3 regions of the Acetobacter vaccinii genome follow, and region 3 is predicted to be linked to each of the others. Evidence: riboswitches for the same ligand, from Rfam matches in the RefSeq annotation. Region 3 holds a riboswitch; each other region holds the start of a gene.
The links. A riboswitch is a leader RNA that binds a small molecule or an ion and turns the genes downstream of it on or off. The one in region 3 is predicted to bind cobalamin.

Region 1 (3,273 bases), 760 kb from region 3:
CTGAAAGAGACCATTACTTTGATGCGGGGATCGAGCAGAGCATTCTGCCCGGCTGGCGTGTGTCGTTTGATGCGTATTACAAGCTGGCACATAACCTGATTGATGAAGGGCAGTTTGGTGCCCCCATTATTCTCAGCGGCTTCAATTACCGTCGCGGGCAGGTCAACGGGTATGAATTCAGCACGTCATACACGCATGGTCCCCTGTCCCTTTACGGCAACTTTGCCTGGTCGCGGGCTATCGGCAAGGATATTACCAGTGCCCAGTTCAACTTTTCGGACGAAGACCTGGCCTATATCCACAACCGCTGGATCCCGCTGGATCACGACCAGCGCTGGACTGCTTCTGCCGGGGTTACCTACAGCGCGTTTGATAAAACCCGCTTTCCGCTGCGGCTGTCGGCCACCATGCTGTATGGCAGCGGCCTGAGGGCTGATGGGGCAACCCCCAACGGGGCCAGCCTGTCACCTTATGCTACGGTCAATTTCTCGGCTGTGCAGACCATCCACAATACATTTGGCGGTCTGTGGCATGGTGATACGCAACTGCGGCTGGATGTGATCAACCTTGCTGACCACACCTATCTGCTGCGTGATGGGTCTGGCATCGGGGTGGGTGCTCCCCAGTATGGCCTGCGCCGTACAATCCTGTGTGGGATTGCACAGGGGTTCTAAAGTAAAGGCCGGGCGGTTGTGCCGCCCGGCCTTTTTAACGTTAGCCCTGAGGGGCTTCGACCAGCGCCGCTTTGAGGCGGGCTTCCCCTTCGGGGGAGAGTGAGGTCTGCACAATACGGGCATGGCCCTTGAACTGTGCCAGATCGGCCAGCACCTTGTCCGGCTGGGACTTGCGCACCAGTACGAACAGTGCCGAGGTGTTGGGCGGAATGGTGTCGCTGAGCGAGCGGATAAAGTCGTCGTTGATCCCGTAGTCGGAGAAAGACCCCGCCAGCGCCCCGGCTCCGGCCCCGACTGCACTGCCGATGACAAAGCCCGCCAGCGGGTTCAGGCACAGCAGGCCCACAAGCGTGCCCCAGAACCCGCCTGACAGCAGCCCCCAGGAGGCACCAGCCCGTTCCAGATTCACGCTCTGGTGCAGCCGTGCCTTGCCTGTGCCGTCACGCGTGACCACAACGGCGTCTTCCAGATCGAGCAGATATTCGGTTTCCAGCTTGCGGCATTCGGCAAGGACCTTTGCCGCGTCATCCACATGGTCAAAGCCCAGAACGATCAGATCAGACATGCTGTCTCCTCCAGTACGCTGCCGTGGCCACTCTGGCCGGGCATGGCATCCTGTTTGCGTTACGATATGGGCAGGATCATCCCCAAGTCCAGATGGGGGGTGCCATTGCAGCCCTTTGCAGGTGGCATGGGCGGGGCACGGACCAGTGTTGCCTGCCATCCGCAGTGGGAGCGTGATGTCAATTGTGCAACATGTTGCTTATTGACACAGGGGGGGGAGCCTATAAAGCACGAGGCATGATGGTTTCCCCCGCAGGGGATGAAAAGGGAACCGGGTGCCAGATGGCTTGCCATCTCATTCCCGGGCTGTCCCCGCAACTGTAGGCGGTGTTCCTGCGCGATCTGGCTGTTATGGCCAGCCCACTGGAAGGCACATTCCGGGAAGGGTTGCAGGGTTTTCCAACCGCAAGCCAGGAGACCTGCCATCATGCGGAGTTGCAGACGGGATAACGCTGGTCGGGGTGTGTCGGCGGGCTGGACTGGTGGTCACACCATACATGCGGGTGTCCTGCGTATGTATGGTTCAGTCAGCCGTAGTCTCGTGGCAACGCTCTAGCGTACGACTGCCATTGCCATGACCCTTCGATATTTCCTGCTTGCTGCGTCCGGTCTTGTGTTTGCCGGGCATGCCGCCCACGCTGCCACGTCCACGTCCACGTCCACGTCCACGTCCACGTCCACGTCCACGTCCACGTCCACGTCCACGGCTCAGGGGCAGGGTGTTGCGGCGGCACAGGGGGCAGCCCTGCACACGGTCGTCTCCCTCCATACCGATGTCTTTCCCGAGAACGTGACAGTCAGTGCTGCGCGCAGGCCCACGCTTGCGACCGAAATCGGGACGGCCACAAGCATTATCACCGAGCAGCAGATCCTGACCCAGCAACGCCGTACGTTGAGTGACGTTCTGGCCCGTCAGCCGGGTCTTACGGTGGTCAGCACCGGGGGTTTTGGGGGCACGACCTCCATTTTCATGCGGGGTAATAATGCCAACGAGGTCAAGGTCCGGCTGGACGGCATGGATATTAACGACGGCAGCACAACAGGCGGCCAGTTTGACCCCGCACAGTTTGTGACTGACGGCATGGGCCGTGTGGAAATTCTGCGCGGACCGCAAAGCGGGCTGTATGGGGCCGATGCCATGGCCGGGGTAATCGATATGACCACGGCACAGGGGCAGGGCCGCTTTACACCCTTTGTGCGGATTGAAGGCGGCGCTTACGGCACCTTTAACCAGACCCTGGGTGCGCGGGGCAGCAGTGGCCGCTTTCATTACAATGTGACGCTATCGCATTACCGGCAGGACGGTTTCCACGCTATTCCCGGCTATATCGACAAGTATTTCGGGGCTACGAGCGAGCAGCGGCATCGGGGCAACCGTAACGACAACCGCACCGCCAATATCCGCCTTGGTTACGATGTGACCAACACGCTGGACCTGGGGCTGACAGCCCGCCTGATCCAGGGCAACTATCACAGCTATAGCGCCTATAACCTGATGGACGAAGCCTATGGTCTCGTCGGGAGCGAGCGCGAGCATACGACCCAGAATGAGGCCATTGTTCGCGGCACGGCGCATCTGTCATCCTTTGCGGGCAAGTTCGATCAGATTATCGGTCTGGGCTACATGACCACGCGGCGGAGCTGGACGGAAACTGGCACGACGCTTGATGGCAGTTCCCTACTGTATGACCCCACCTATTACCGCTCCAGCCGCATCAAGGTGGACTGGCATGGCACCGTCAAGCTGCGTGAATATGGCACACTCCTTGTTGGTGCCGAGCATTTTCATGACTGGTTCAGCTCCAATCAGGGCAACACCTCTGGCACGGCAACGCCTTTTTACACGACAGCAGGCATGGATACCACGGCGGGGTATGGGCAGTACCAGGGTAACTGGAACCATATTCTCTATGGTGCTGCCAATATCCGCTATGACACCAATTCCCGCTACGGCAATTATGTGACATGGCGCGTGGCCCCGGCCATTCATATCCCCGGCACAGGCACGGTTATCAAGGCCAGCGGCGGCTCTGGT
Region 2 (3,273 bases), 1.1 Mb from region 3:
AGCCGCGCGGGAGACAGGGGACGGCAATCTGGGCCTGTGGTTTGGCCAGCAGTTCCAACCCCAGATGCTGGGGCTGATCGGCTTTGTGGCCCTGCTCTCCGCCACGGTGGAGGAGGCTGTCAGCAACCTGGCTACACACTTTGGCTACCATCAGGCCCTGACCCACACCCGCCTGGTGCGCGCAGGCCCCCTGATACGGCTGGAATACGCCATTCTGGACCCGGCCATTACAGAACGCCGCCATGATGCGGAACTGACGCTGGGCATGTTCACCAACCTGCTGCGCCATGCGCTGGGGCCAGACTGGACACCCCAAGCCGTCTGCTTTACCCACCCCCAGCCCGAACAGGCAAACGCCCACCGGGATGCGTTTCAGGCTGATGTCCACTTCGGGCAGAGTGTGAATGCTCTGGTCTTCCGCACTGCGGACTTGCACCGCCCCATGCCCGACGCCAACCCTGTCATGCTGGATATCATGCGGGCTTCCCTGATTGCGCTTGCCCGCGGGCATACCCCTGCCGTAGCGCAGCCCCAGACGCTGCGCGAACAGGCACATGCCCTCATCCTGCGTGACCTGCCCACAGGTGCAAATACCATCGCCACACTGGCGGCCCAGTTGGACATGCCCACCTGGACCCTGCAACGCAGGCTGGCCGAGCAGGGCCTGTCCTATTCCAGCCTGCTGGAAAGCGTGCGCTATGCCGAAGCCCAACGTCTGCTGCGCCTGCCAGAGCACGACATAAGCACCATTACGACCCAGCTGGGATATTCCGAAACCAGCGCCTTCAGCCGGGCTTTCAGGAAATGGAGCGGGCTTTCACCCCGCCACTGGCGGCAGAAGGCAGGCTTGGGCGATCGCTGACCTGCCTCCAAGCCGCACCAGGATTACAAGCTTAGCGTGCGCAATATAACGCCATGGCTGCCCGCTGCGCCCCAACAACCTGCTGAGCAGCCACGTAGGCCTGCACAATAGCCTGCCCTGCCGGAGATGCCGCAGCCCCCGGAAAGCGAACACGCAGGGCAAGAGCCAGAGCCTCGTCCAGCAAAGGGCGAAACACCGTTTCAAGCCGGGTGCCACGTGCGGCAAATTCGGCAGGCACTGCCCCGACAAGGCTGTGCAGTATCTGCGCCCCCGCCTGTTGCAGGCTGGCTTCCTCCTGCAAAGGGGGGCCGTCATGCACGCGCAGGGCGGTAGCCCGGTCTGGCGCAAGGGACAGCAGATGCCGCACCAATGGGTGCATCTCCGCCGCCCCGCCCCCAGTGGCAGGGTAGGAGCGCCCCTGAGGGGGCAAGGGGCTGAAAATCATGCAGGCTACTCTGCCCCCCGCTGGTCCCGGCGGGTGACATGGCTGAAAAAGACGATGGCAGGTCTCCTGACTTGCAGCCTCTCCCCTGCCTCCTGCCTTCCCGGCCCCACAGGGCCAGTGACTACCCGAAACACGGGTGCCGGAGCCAGACGGCTGCCTACAGTTGCGGGCACAGCCACCGACTTGCCCTGTGGCGCTGGGCTTACGGTGTTCCCTTTTCAGCCGCTTGCGCGGCACCATCGACCGTCAGGCCCGACACTACCGCCCCACACCCGCCAGTGCGAGCAAAAACCATGCGTTGCACGCCCGCATCCATGACACACCACCGGGGAAAAGCGCGTATTCTCTCTTGCATCCGAGGGCAAAGCCTGCTTGCTCATGCGGCATGCAGCCATCATCCGATCCGTCAGCCTGGTTTCCTGTTATGCTCCGCATGGCCGATGCGCCAGCCCTGGTCGTGGGCGGGGGGCAGGTTGCGGCCAACAAGGTGCGGCTTCTGCTGGGGGCCGGGGCACAGGTGCATGTTGTCTCCGCCACACTCTGCGCAGAACTGCGCCAACTGGCGGACGAAGGTGCCATAACGCACAAAGCCACCCATGCCCGGCCAGAAGATGCCGCAACCCTGCTGGCCCCCCGTTACCGTCTGGCCTATCTGGCAACAGACGACCGGGGGCTGAACAGCGCACTGGCCACGCTGTGCCAGGACCATGGTATTCCTGTCTGCGCGGTGGATGACCCTGAAATTTCCAGCTTCATCACCCCCGCCATTGTCAGCCGGGGGGCGGTGCAGATTGCGGTGTCCACCGGGGGGGCTGCCCCCGTTCTGGCCCGCCGCCTGCGCGCACGTATAGAGGAAATCATGCCCGCGGGGCTTGGCCGTCTGGCCGCCTTCATGCAGGCCCAGCGCCACTGGCTGCGTGAGAAACTGCCCGACCCTGCCGAGCGCCGCCAGCTCTGGGAACGGTTCCTGGACGGTATGGGCGGGCATCTGGCCCGCCAAGGGCAGACCCAGCAGGCCCGGCAGGAGCTGGACAGCCTGCTGGCCAACCACACCCAGCGGGGCGAGGTCTGGCTTGTCGGGGCCGGACCGGGTGACCCGGACCTGCTGACCCTTGCCGCCCTGCGCCTGATGCAGGACGCTGATGCCGTGCTGTATGACAATCTGGTAGCCCCCGGCATTCTGGATTATGTCCGCCGTGATGCAGAGCGGATATTTGTGGGCAAAAGCCGCAACAAACACACCCTGCCGCAGGAAGGCATTAACGCCGAGCTGGTGCGCCGTGCTCAGGCGGGCCAACGCGTGCTCCGCCTGAAAGGGGGGGACCCCTTTATTTTTGGGCGCGGCGGGGAGGAAATGGAAACACTGGCCGCCTCTGGCGTGCCATTCCGCATTGTGCCGGGCATTTCCGCTGCCAATGGCTGTGCCTCCTACGCGGGGATTCCGCTCACACACCGCGACTGTGCACAATCCTGCCTGTTCATGACCGGCCATGCCAAAGCCGATGGCAGCATCACACTGGACTGGGACGCCGTAGCCCGGCACAATCAGACCGTTGTCATTTACATGGGGCTGTCCACCCTGCCCCATATCTGCGCCAGGCTGACCGCCCACGGTCTGCCACCCGACTGGCCCGCCGCTTTGGTGGAACGCGGCACAACCCCCGACCAGCGGGTGATCACCGGCACGCTGGAAACACTGCCTGATCTGGCTGTACAGCAAAAGGCATCAAGCCCGGCGCTGCTGATTATTGGCCAGGTCATCAACCACCGCGTAAGCCCAGTGACGGTCTGACCCCCATGCCCCATACGCCCCTGCCCCCACGCCCCACCACATCCCCCCCCTATGGTGCTGCCGTGCGGCGCGGCGGAGCGCTGGCCAGCCTGTTGACCTGTATCTTACTGGCAGGCTGCACCCCCCCGGTCACCATCCAGCGCCTTGGTCTTGAGGACGCCTACCGCGAACGCA
Region 3 (3,273 bases):
CCCGCGACCAGTACGGATTTACCAACACTCGAACCCGTCCCTTGGAACATGAGGGCACGCGGCGAAGGCATTAGAACTCAATCCCTTCCTGTGCTTTGACCCCGTTTTTAAAATGGTGTGTTACCAGCGTCATTTCTGTGACCAGGTCAGCCGCAGTAATGAGGTCAGCCGGAGCGTTACGGCCTGTTATAACGACATGTTGCCTCTGTGGCCGCCCTTCCAGATCAGCCAGCACAGTGGACAGGGGCAGATAGTCATAGCGCAGGGCTATGTTCAATTCATCCAGTACCACCAAGTCTACATCTGTCCGGCGCAGGGCCTCACGGGCGATGTCCCACGCATGGGCACAGGCGGCAATATCCCGTGCTTTGTCCTGTGTTTCCCATGTAAACCCCTCCCCGGCAGTATGCCATTCCAGAAGGTCATCAAACCGTGTCAGGGCCGTGCGCTCCCCTGTAGACCAGGCACCTTTGATAAACTGCACAACTACGACGCGCCGGTTGCGCCCCAGCATGCGCAATGCCAGCCCGAATGCAGCGGTTGATTTGCCTTTGCCAGCCCCTGTGTGCACCATCAGGAGGCCTTTTTCGATTGTTTTCGAGGCGACTTCCTGGTCCTGTACAGCCTTGCGGCGCTGCATTTTTTCTTTGTGCCTGTCGGCATCGTGGCTGTCAGATGTCATTAGAATGTTCCTGTTGCGCCATGACATGAAAATAGGACCCGGACACCCGGCCCCTCTGCCCTCCGGCTGGACCAAGGCTGTTGCCGGCCCCATCAAACAGATCCACCAGAGGGGCATCCTGCCCAGGTTCTATGACTTGTGCGTAATGGAATTCATGCCCACGCAGGCGGGTACCTACTTCCCCCAGAATACAGGGGCTACGGACTATGGTCTCTCTATAACCCAGAGTCATTTTACGCTTGGCAAAGCTTGTTACGTGGTTGAGAAGGCCTGCCATGGCATGGATTTTTCCTTGGGAATCCTCCAGCGCGCGCCCAAGAACCATAAAGCCCCCACATTCTCCATGGACCGGGCTGTGATGCGCGAACTGTGACAACTGATCCTGAAAGGTCGATGCTGCTGATAGAGTGCCCGCATATAGCTCCGGGTATCCTCCGGGTAACCAACAGGCATCGCAGGATTGGTCTGGTCCTTCATCTGCTAAGGGAGAGAAAGGAACCAGCTCAGCACCGGCATCCCGCCAGCCCTGCCCAAGATGGCCGTAGAAGAAAGAAAAAGCCGCATCATCCGCAACCGCAATTCTTTGTCCTGGTGGCGGCAAAGCAAAATGCTGTTGCTGAGTATGGGGGGGTAGAGGTGCCGCAGTTGCGTATAGATCGTCCAGATTGAGGGCGGCTTGAGTACGGGTGGCGAGGTGACCCAGTAAGGCAGCAAGGTCATGGTGTTCGCGTGCTTGAACAAGCCCTAGGTGCCGCTCTGGCAGGACAAGTGTTGGGTCGCGCATAAACGCGCCCAGCACTTTAAGGCCGGCTGAAGTGACCGCACTTTCGGCCATAGCCAAGTGACGGGCAGAGGCAACCTGGTTGAGAATAACCCCAGCAACCTTCAGGCCGGGGCGGAACGTGGCAAAACCATGGGCGACCGCACCGGCTGACTGGCCCTGCCCGGAAACGTCGAGCACAAGCACAACCGGAATACCAAACTGTTCAGCAATATCAGCAGGTGCGCCACGGGCTTTGTCTGGTGCCATCAAACCGTCAAACAGCCCCATTGCGGATTCAATAATAACAAAGTCTGTTTCGTGCGCGCTGTGATCCAGCAGAGAGTTCAGCAACGGCTGCGGCATAGCCCAGCTATCGAGATTGAAGCTACTGCGGCCTGTGGCGGCTTCATGGAACGCCGGGTCGATGTAGTCGGGGCCAGTTTTTGCGCCTCTGACCCGCACTCTCATAGCTTTAAAGGCGGCGAGGAGGCCGAGGGTAACTGTTGTTTTGCCTCCGCCAGAACGTGGGGCGGCAATCATGATGGCGCGTGCTGTCATGGAAAGGAGTTTCCTGCTCTACTGAACAGTCGCGCTTTGGAAGATAAACGCTGTTGGCAGCCGATGAACCAAGCGAGTGCGGAAAAAACGTGAGTTTTTACCTGCCTGCTCACACCTGAAATGTTCGGCATGTTTTTGCGCCTTATGCAAAAACAGGGTGCGAGAGGGAGAGGCCTCCGACGGAGGGGCACACGGTTTGTGGCCTCATGGCCTACGGCACCCCGCCATAGCCCATGACACTCAGATAGGTCGGATGGCAGGTTTCCTGACTTGCGGCTGGGACAGTAACGTCCCAAGGGGTCTTTCACCTTCCCGGGGGGAGCCCAGTGGTGGCTTTGCCAGCTACAGGGCAAAGCATAAAAGACCTTTTTTAACCGCTTACAGTTGCGGGGGCAGTGCCGGACTAAGCATGCTTGCTATACCGGCTTCCCTTTTAAATCCCGTGAGGGACACCATCGTATTGTGTGTAACTAGAGGCTTGGAAACTGTCAAAGCCTGACAGATGTCAGGGTGTCTGGTTAAGGGCTGCGTCGATCTCCAATGCACGGCGTGCCATCTCAAGTGCGCCTTCCCGGCTGGCGGCCCCACAGATAAACCGGGCCGGATGTGCGAATTTGGCATCAGCCACGCCGGATACCTGTGCCAGGGCCTGGCCTTCCAGCCCTGCCCAGGCATCAGGCAAAGACACACGTTGGCCAAAATCTCCCCGCACGGGGGGAATAGCTTTGACATTCCACTGGGCTGACCCTGCGGGGGAGACGACGTAAACAACAGGCAGGTTATGCTCAAAAATAACCTTCTCGGTCGGCATGCCGGTATCCATTAGCAGGATACGCTTGTCCTCTGCCTGCTTGTGAGCAGAAAGGACGCGGTCTGTTGCCTTCAGGCTGGCGCGTGTTCTGTCGATACTGTTGCGCAGATGGCTAGCAACGGCCTGAGCAGCATTGGCAAAGCCCTCCGTTTCCTTCTGCTGGGCCATGTCGGCTCCATACAGTTCAGCAGTGTCCCAGGGGGGGCTGCAGGCTGACACAATATCTGCCAGGGAAAGGCGGCCCATTTTCACCACGCCGTTGTCGTCCTGATCAACAGGGATAATCAGGGATTTATCAACGGCCTGCCAGATGGCGGCCAATGTGGCCTCATCTAGGTCGTTCGGCAGAATGTTTCTGATGGCGGCCAGCCCGTAATCTTTCCACAAAAGGCCTGCCGCACTGAATGGAATACCATCATCCCGGAGGGGTTTATCCCGCATGTGGTGGTCATAGCGGCC

Region 1: it holds a riboswitch for cobalamin, as region 3 does, so the genes downstream of both, FLP30_RS02260 (TonB-dependent receptor plug domain-containing protein) here and FLP30_RS11470 (cobyrinate a,c-diamide synthase) in region 3, are expected to answer to the same signal.
Region 2: it holds a riboswitch for cobalamin, as region 3 does, so the genes downstream of both, FLP30_RS06750 (hypothetical protein) here and FLP30_RS11470 (cobyrinate a,c-diamide synthase) in region 3, are expected to answer to the same signal.

The regions. Positions count from the first base shown of each region.
Region 1 is NZ_CP043506.1:507,915-511,187, reverse strand. It holds gene FLP30_RS02270 (TonB-dependent receptor) at 1-674, shown strand, start outside; gene FLP30_RS02265 (DUF1269 domain-containing protein) at 715-1,239, opposite strand; cobalamin riboswitch at 1,463-1,679, shown strand; gene FLP30_RS02260 (TonB-dependent receptor plug domain-containing protein) at 1,813-3,273, shown strand, end outside.
Region 2 is NZ_CP043506.1:1,507,536-1,510,808, reverse strand. It holds gene qhpR (AraC-like transcriptional regulator QhpR) at 1-862, shown strand, start outside; gene FLP30_RS06750 (hypothetical protein) at 894-1,307, opposite strand; cobalamin riboswitch at 1,347-1,563, opposite strand; gene cysG (siroheme synthase CysG) at 1,693-3,099, shown strand; gene FLP30_RS06740 (esterase/lipase family protein) at 3,105-3,273, shown strand, end outside.
Region 3 is NZ_CP043506.1:2,562,629-2,565,901, reverse strand. It holds gene FLP30_RS11480 (cobyric acid synthase) at 1-71, opposite strand, end outside; gene cobO (cob(I)yrinic acid a,c-diamide adenosyltransferase) at 71-682, opposite strand; gene FLP30_RS11470 (cobyrinate a,c-diamide synthase) at 672-2,003, opposite strand; cobalamin riboswitch at 2,242-2,475, opposite strand; gene FLP30_RS11465 (MYG1 family protein) at 2,509-3,273, opposite strand, start outside.